DNA from 2 places in the Streptomyces sp. NPDC023157 genome. Region 2 is predicted to be linked to the other one. Evidence: riboswitches for the same ligand, from Rfam matches in the RefSeq annotation. Region 2 holds a riboswitch; the other holds the start of a gene.

Region 1 (3,392 bases), on a different contig from region 2:
CACCGTCACGTCGTCCTCACCCCACGCGCTGTACGCCCAGTCCGCGAGCAGTCCCGGGTCGGCCCGGTCCACCAGCGCCGCCCGCAGCCGCCCGGCCAGCCGCTCCCGGAGACGCACCACCCCCGGTGCCCGCGACCCCGGCAGCAGCGGCCCCGCGTACTCCCCGAGCGCCGTCGCCAGCGCCCCCGAGGCGAGCCGCCGGTCCACCGCCAGGAAGTCCGCGTCGACCTCCCCGGTCAGCCGGTACGGGCGCGACGCCAGCAGCTCCGCTCCGAGCAGCCCCCGCAGCCGGGACATCTCCGCCCGCAAGGTCACCGGGGTCACCGACTCGTCCTCGTAGAGCAACGTCAGCAGTTCGTCGCCGCCCACACCTTCCCGCCGGTGCGCCAGCACCGTCAGGATCTCGCTGTGCCTGCGGGTCAGTCGCAGCCGCCGCCCCGCCACCCGCAACAGCGCCTCGTCCCTGCCCAGCGCCGAGAGCCGCGGCCTTGCCCCGGCCGGGGCAGGGGACAGCAGCGCCAACTGCGACTCCGCCGCCCGCGCCACCGCCTGCACGAACGCCAGGCTGTGCGGATGCGCCAGACCCTCCCCACCCGTGATGTCCACCGCGCCGAGCAGCCGCCCGCTGCGCGGGTCGTGCACCGGAGCCGCCGCACACGTCCACGCCTGCGCCGGGCGCTGGAAGTGCTCCGCCGCGCACACCTGAACCGGCCGGTCCACGGCGAGCGCGGTCCCCGGTGCGTTGGTGCCCGCCGCCGTCTCGGACCAGCGCGCCCCCGGCACGAAGTTCATCCGGCGCGCGCTCCGGAGCGTCCCCGGGTGCCCCTCCACCCACAGCATCCGCCCCGCCGCGTCACAGACCGCGATCAGATGCTCGCCGTCCCGCGCGTACGCCCCCATCAGCTCCCGGATCACCGGCATCGCCGCCGCCAGCGGATGCTCCTCCCGGTGCCCCGCCAGCTCCTCCTCGTCGAGCTCGACCCGCGCCGCGCCGTCCGGGCTCACCCGCGCCCGCACCGAGCGCCGCCACGACTCAGCGACCAGCGGCCGCACCGGCGGGACACCGAGCGCACCCCCGGCCGTGAACGCCTCATGCGCCCGGCGTACGGCACCGGCACCGGCACCAGCGCCGGCACCGGCAGCGGAACCGGCGCCGGCACGCGAATCCAGTCCGTCCGCCGCCCGCCCCGCCGGATCCGCCGCAGCCCCCGCCCCCGGCGTTCCCGCCGCCCCCGCCGCACCCGTCACCGCACCGCTCAACTCGGCCTCCCCGGCGAGGCCGTTCGCCTCGTGGACGTCATCGTCCACGTCATCGTCGTGCGCGCGCGAGGCGCCGACAAGCGTCCGTGCGGCCTCGCATATGCCGCCTGTCCGGTACCCGTCACGGTGACCGTCACGTACAGTGGTGCCGGGCCGTGACTGGCGCTTGAGGTGGATCACCACCGGGGAGCGGCCCGGCGGACGCGCTCACCCGCGCGGCCGTGTCGCGGTCGCGCGCCTGGGCATCCACCGGTCATCGTCGACGCCCAGGAGTGGCCCATGTCCACCAGCACCGCCCGCCTCATGGACGGCACAGCGCTCGCCCGCCGCACGGTCGAGGAGACCGCCGCCCGCGCCGCCGAGATCACCCGCCGCACCGGTGTCACCCCCTGTCTGGCCACCGTCCTCGTCGGCGCCGACCCGGCCTCCGTCACGTACGTCAAGATGAAGCAGAACCGGTGCGCGAAGGCCGGAATCCGCTCCAAGCACGTCGAGCTGCCCGCCGACACCACCACCGAAGAGCTCGTCGCGGCGATCACCGCGCTCTCCGAGGACCCCGAGGTCCACGGCATCCTGCTCCAGCACCCCGTCGGCCCGCACATCGACGAGCGCGCCGCCTTCGAGGCCATCGCCCCGGAGAAGGACGTCGACGGCGTCACCATGGCCTCCTTCGCCGCCATGGGCTTCGGTCTGCCCGGCTTCGTCTCCTGCACGCCCGGCGGCATCATGCGCCTGCTCGACGCGTACGACGTCGAGCTCAGCGGCAAGCGGGCCGTGGTCGTCGGCCGCAGCGCCATCCTCGGCAAGCCGGCCGGTCTGCTGCTCCTCGGCCGCGACGCCACCGTCACCTACTGCCACTCCCGCACCACGGACCTCTCCGCCGCCATCCGCGAGGCCGACATCCTCGTCGCCGCCGTCGGCAAGCCCCAGTTCATCAAGGGTGAGGACATCAAGCCGGGCGCCGTGGTGATCGACGCCGGCTACAACCCGGGCAACGTCGGCGACGTCGACTTCGACAGCGCCGCCGAGCGCGCCTCCCTCATCACACCCGTGCCCGGCGGCGTCGGCCCGATGACCATCGCCGTCCTGCTCGCCCAGACCGTCGAGGGAGCCGAGCGCCAGCTCGGGCTCTGATCCGTACGGTCCAGGGGCTTGCCCCGGTGCCCGGCCGATGCCTGGCCGACGCCCGCCTGGCGCCTGTCCCGGCGCCAGCTCGGCACCTGCCGGGCGCCTGCCGAGCACCTGTCCCGGTTTGCGCGGAGGTGTCCGTCGCCGCCGTCCCCGGACCGCCGGTTCGCGCAGTCCGGGCCCCGCTCCTCGGGCCGTGATCAGGGTCTCGCCCCAGCAGCGGGATTGTCACGGTTCTGTACGAGCGGTGCCCAAGTCACGGATATCGCTCGCCACATGGGCGATGCCGGGTGAACCTGTTCCCTATGCTCCACCCGCCGACGGCATCCCCGTCCCGCGGCGCCCGGGCCCCTCGGCGGCCGGGCGCCGGTGCTCTGCTCGTCGCGGCGCTCGCCGCGGTCCTGCTCCTTTCCGTCGCCTTCACCGCGCGCGGCGGCACCGACGCCCGCGCGCCGCGCGCCGTCGGCCCCGCGCGCGCCGCGGCCGACACGGCGCCGCCGCCGGACGCGGGACCCGCCGGAGGGCGTGCCGACACGCCGTACGACACGCCCGGCCAGCATCCCTCCGCGCAGGGCGAGAGCCCCTCGCCCCTGCCGACGCGGACGGTGGCGCCGACCCGATCGGCGAAGCCGCGCCAGGTCCGCACCGCCTCCTCGTCACCCACCCGCTCCGGCTCCGGCTCCGGTTCCACCCCCGCGGCGACCGGCGGGACGACAGCGCCCCCGCGGTCCACCCCGAGCCACTCGAAGGCGCCCTCGGGCACCCCGTACGACCGGCTGCGTGTCGGCGACTGCTTCGACATCGACCGCGACGCGCCCGGCACGATCGTCCGTCGCACCTGCGACACGCCGCACGACGCCGAGGTCGTCGCCCGGCTGCGGCTCACGGGCCGGTACGCCGACGACGGCGCGGTACGGGACGAGGCCGCTGTCCTGTGCCGGGGGCTGCTCCGCCGCAAGGCCGCGGACCAGCCGCTCGGCACCCGCTGGACGACCTTCGTCCAG
Region 2 (3,392 bases):
TTCTCGACGCGGGACCGCCCCTGGTCGAGCAGGGTGTGGAAGTAGCCGGAGTCGTACGAGTAGGCGCCCGGCAGCAGGAAGAGGGAGGCGGGTACCCGCCGGTCGAGCAGCAGCTTGGCGGCGGCGGGATCGTGATACCAGCCGTCGTCGATGGTGATGAAGACGACGGGGTCGCCGGTCTCCACGTGGGAGACGACCGGGACGGGCTCGGGCCAGGCCGCGAGCGGGGCGGCCTGGGCGGAGCCGCCCAGGCCGCCGAAGAGCGCGAGGGGAACGAGCGCGGCGAGCGCACCACGCAGGGCACGATGCAGACGTGGTCTGGACATGGCCGAATCATTGGCCTAGACCAACTACCGTGTCAATGCCCCGACTTGACCCGATCGCCGACGAGGCGGGAGGGGGCCGGGGCCGGAGGGTGGGGGTGTCCGGACGTGGCGGCGCCCGTAACGAGCGAAGCGAAGTGAAGGTCGCAGTCCGGCCACCCCCACCCGGAGGCCCCGGCCCCCGGCGGGGCACCCCGGCTCACCCACCGGTCAGGCGCCCGGCCAGGCGCCCCGCCCGAACAAGGTCCCGCCCGCGCACCCCCACCCGCGCACCCCCACCCGCGCACCCCCGGCCAGCCGCCCCCCTGGGCTCACCCCCCGGCCAACACCTCCCGCAACTGCTGAAGCCCCCAGTCCAGATCCTCCTTGCTGATCACCAGCGGAGGAGCGATCCGGATGGTCGACCCATGGGTGTCCTTCACCAGCACCCCCCGCCCCATCAACCGCTCGGAGATCTCCCGCCCCGTACCCCGCGAGGCCACGATGTCGACCCCCGCCCAGAGCCCCCGCCCGCGCACCGCCTCCACGGCGCCGCCGCCCACGAGCAGCCCGAGCTCCGCGTGGAGGTGGTCACCGAGTTCGGTGGCCCGCTGCTGGTACTCGCCGGTCTCCAGCATCGCGATCACTTCGAGGGCCACCGCGCAGGCCAGCGGATTGCCGCCGAAGGTCGACCCGTGCTCACCCGGCCGGAACACCCCGAGCACGTCCCGGTCGGCGACGACCGCCGAGACCGGCACGACACCGCCGCCGAGCGCCTTGCCCAGGATGTAGACGTCCGGCACGACCCCCTCGTGCTCGCAGGCGAAGGTCCGCCCGGTCCGCCCGAGCCCGGACTGGATCTCGTCGGCCATGAACAGCACGTTCCGCCGGGCCGTGAGCTCCCGCACCGCGCGCAGGTAGCCGGCCGGCGGGACGAGCACCCCGGCCTCGCCCTGGATCGGCTCCAGGAGCACCGCCACGGTGTTCTCCGTGACCGCCGCCTCCAGGGCGGTAAGGTCGCCGTACGGAACGATCTCGAACCCCGGCGTGTAGGGCCCGAAGTGGTCCCGTGCCTCGTGGTCGGTGGAGAAGCTGACGATCGTGGTGGTGCGGCCGTGGAAGTTGTTCCCGGCGACCACGATCTTCGCGTGCCCGTCCGGCACGCCCTTCACCTCGTACCCCCACTTCCGGGCCGTCTTCACCGCCGTCTCGACGGCCTCGGCGCCGGTGTTCATCGGCAGCACCGCGTCCTTGCCGCACAGCGCGGCCAGCCGCGTGCAGAACGCGCCGAACCGGTCGTGGTGGAAGGCGCGCGAGGTGAGCGTCAGCCGGTCCAGCTGCGCCCGCGCCGCGTCCAGGAGCCGCGGGTTGCCGTGCCCGAAGTTGAGGGCGGAGTACCCGGCGAGCATGTCGAGGTAGCGGCGCCCCTCGACATCGGTCATCCAGGCGCCTTCGGCGGAGGCGACGACCACGGGCAGGGGGTGGTAGTTGTGGGCGCTGTGCGCGTCCGCTGCAGTGATCTCGTCTTGCGTTCTCGACACGGGATCTCCGATCGTCCTGCGGCCAGGGGCGGGTGTGGCCCCCTTTTCTTATCGTCGCTCGCATGCCGGACGGGGAAACCTGAGCTGACGGCGCGCCCGCTAGGCTGGAAACACGCGCGGCGACTGGCGTACGGGGAAGCGACCCCGGGGGAGCCGCGCGCGGCAGACCACACGAGGTGCCGCCCGCCTGGGCATCACGGGAACCGACCGGGTCCCGCGTGGCGCCGCACGAACGAGCCGCGGCGCTCGGGGGACCGTCCACCCGACCCCCGGAGCGACACCGTGACTCCCACCGCCTCCCCCCAGCCCGCCGCCGGCCGGCACCCCGCGCTGACGGCCGCCGACCCCGACCTGGCCGCCCTCGTCGACGCGGAGGAACGCCTCCAGGCGGAGACCCTCCGCCTCATCCCGAGCGAGAACTACGTCTCCGCCGCCGTCCTGGAAGCCTCGGGCACGGTGCTGCAGAACAAGTACAGCGAGGGCTACCCGGGCCGCCGCTACTACGAGGGCCAGCAGAACATCGACCGGGTCGAGACCCTGGCCGTCGACCGGGCCAAGGCCCTGTTCGGTGTGGAGCACGCCAATGTGCAGCCGTACTCGGGCTCTCCGGCGAACCTCGCCGTGTACCTGGCGTTCGCGCGGCCGGGTGACACGGTGATGGGCATGGCCCTGCCGATGGGCGGCCACCTGACCCACGGGTGGGGCGTCTCCGCGACGGGCACGTGGTTCCGGGGCGTCCAGTACGGCGTACGCCATGAGGACGGCCTGATCGACTTCGACCAGGTGCGCGACCTCGCCCTCAAGGAACGCCCGAAGGTGATCTTCTGCGGCGGCACGGCGCTGCCCCGCACGATCGACTTCGCGGCGTTCGGGGAGATCGCGAGGGAGGCGGGCGCGGTGCTCGTCGCGGACGTCGCGCACATCGCCGGCCTGATCGCGGGCGGCGCGCACCCGTCGCCGGTGCCGTACGCCGACGTGATCTCCACGACCACGCACAAGACCCTGCGCGGCCCGCGCGGCGCGATGCTGATGTCCCGCGAGGAGCACGCGAAGGCCCTCGACAAGGCGGTCTTCCCCGGCCTCCAGGGCGGCCCGCACAACCAGACCACGGCCGCGATCGCGGTGGCCCTGAAGGAGGCGGCCCAGCCCTCCTTCCGTACCTACGCGCACGCCGTCGTCGCCAACGCGAAGGCGCTCGCCGAGGCCCTGCTGGCCCGCGGCTTCGACCTGGTCTCGGGCGGCACGGACAACCACCTGATCCTGATGGACCTCACCCCGAAGGAGGTCCCCGGCAAGATCGCGGCGAAGGCCCTGGACCGGGCGGGCATCGTCGTGAACTACAACACCGTCCCGTACGACACCCGAAAGCCCTTCGACCCCTCCGGCATCCGCATCGGCACCCCCTCCCTCACCTCCCGAGGCCTGGACGTCACGCACATGCCGCAGCTCGCCGACTGGATCGCCCGAGCCGTCACGGCGGCCGACAAGGCGGACGAGGCCGCCCTGAAGACCATCCGAGCCGAGGTCGCCGACCTGATGTCCGCGTACC

The links. Region 2 has a riboswitch for ZMP and ZTP ahead of ACZ3ZE_RS16080 (serine hydroxymethyltransferase). Riboswitches for the same ligand answer to the same signal wherever they lie in the genome.
Region 1: another riboswitch for ZMP and ZTP. It lies ahead of ACZ3ZE_RS22110 (bifunctional 5,10-methylenetetrahydrofolate dehydrogenase/5,10-methenyltetrahydrofolate cyclohydrolase); the one in region 2 lies ahead of ACZ3ZE_RS16080 (serine hydroxymethyltransferase).

Annotation. Positions count from the first base shown of each region.
Region 1 is NZ_JBVHIL010000006.1:33,118-36,509, forward strand. Features, by position in the region: gene ACZ3ZE_RS22105 (GAF domain-containing protein) at 1-1,170, opposite strand, end outside; ZMP/ZTP riboswitch at 1,406-1,511, shown strand; gene ACZ3ZE_RS22110 (bifunctional 5,10-methylenetetrahydrofolate dehydrogenase/5,10-methenyltetrahydrofolate cyclohydrolase) at 1,540-2,394, shown strand; gene ACZ3ZE_RS22115 (hypothetical protein) at 2,694-3,392, shown strand, end outside.
Region 2 is NZ_JBVHIL010000004.1:242,934-246,325, reverse strand. Features, by position in the region: gene ACZ3ZE_RS16090 (polysaccharide deacetylase family protein) at 1-326, opposite strand, end outside; gene rocD (ornithine--oxo-acid transaminase) at 635-1,843, opposite strand; ZMP/ZTP riboswitch at 1,953-2,043, shown strand; gene ACZ3ZE_RS16080 (serine hydroxymethyltransferase) at 2,126-3,392, shown strand, end outside.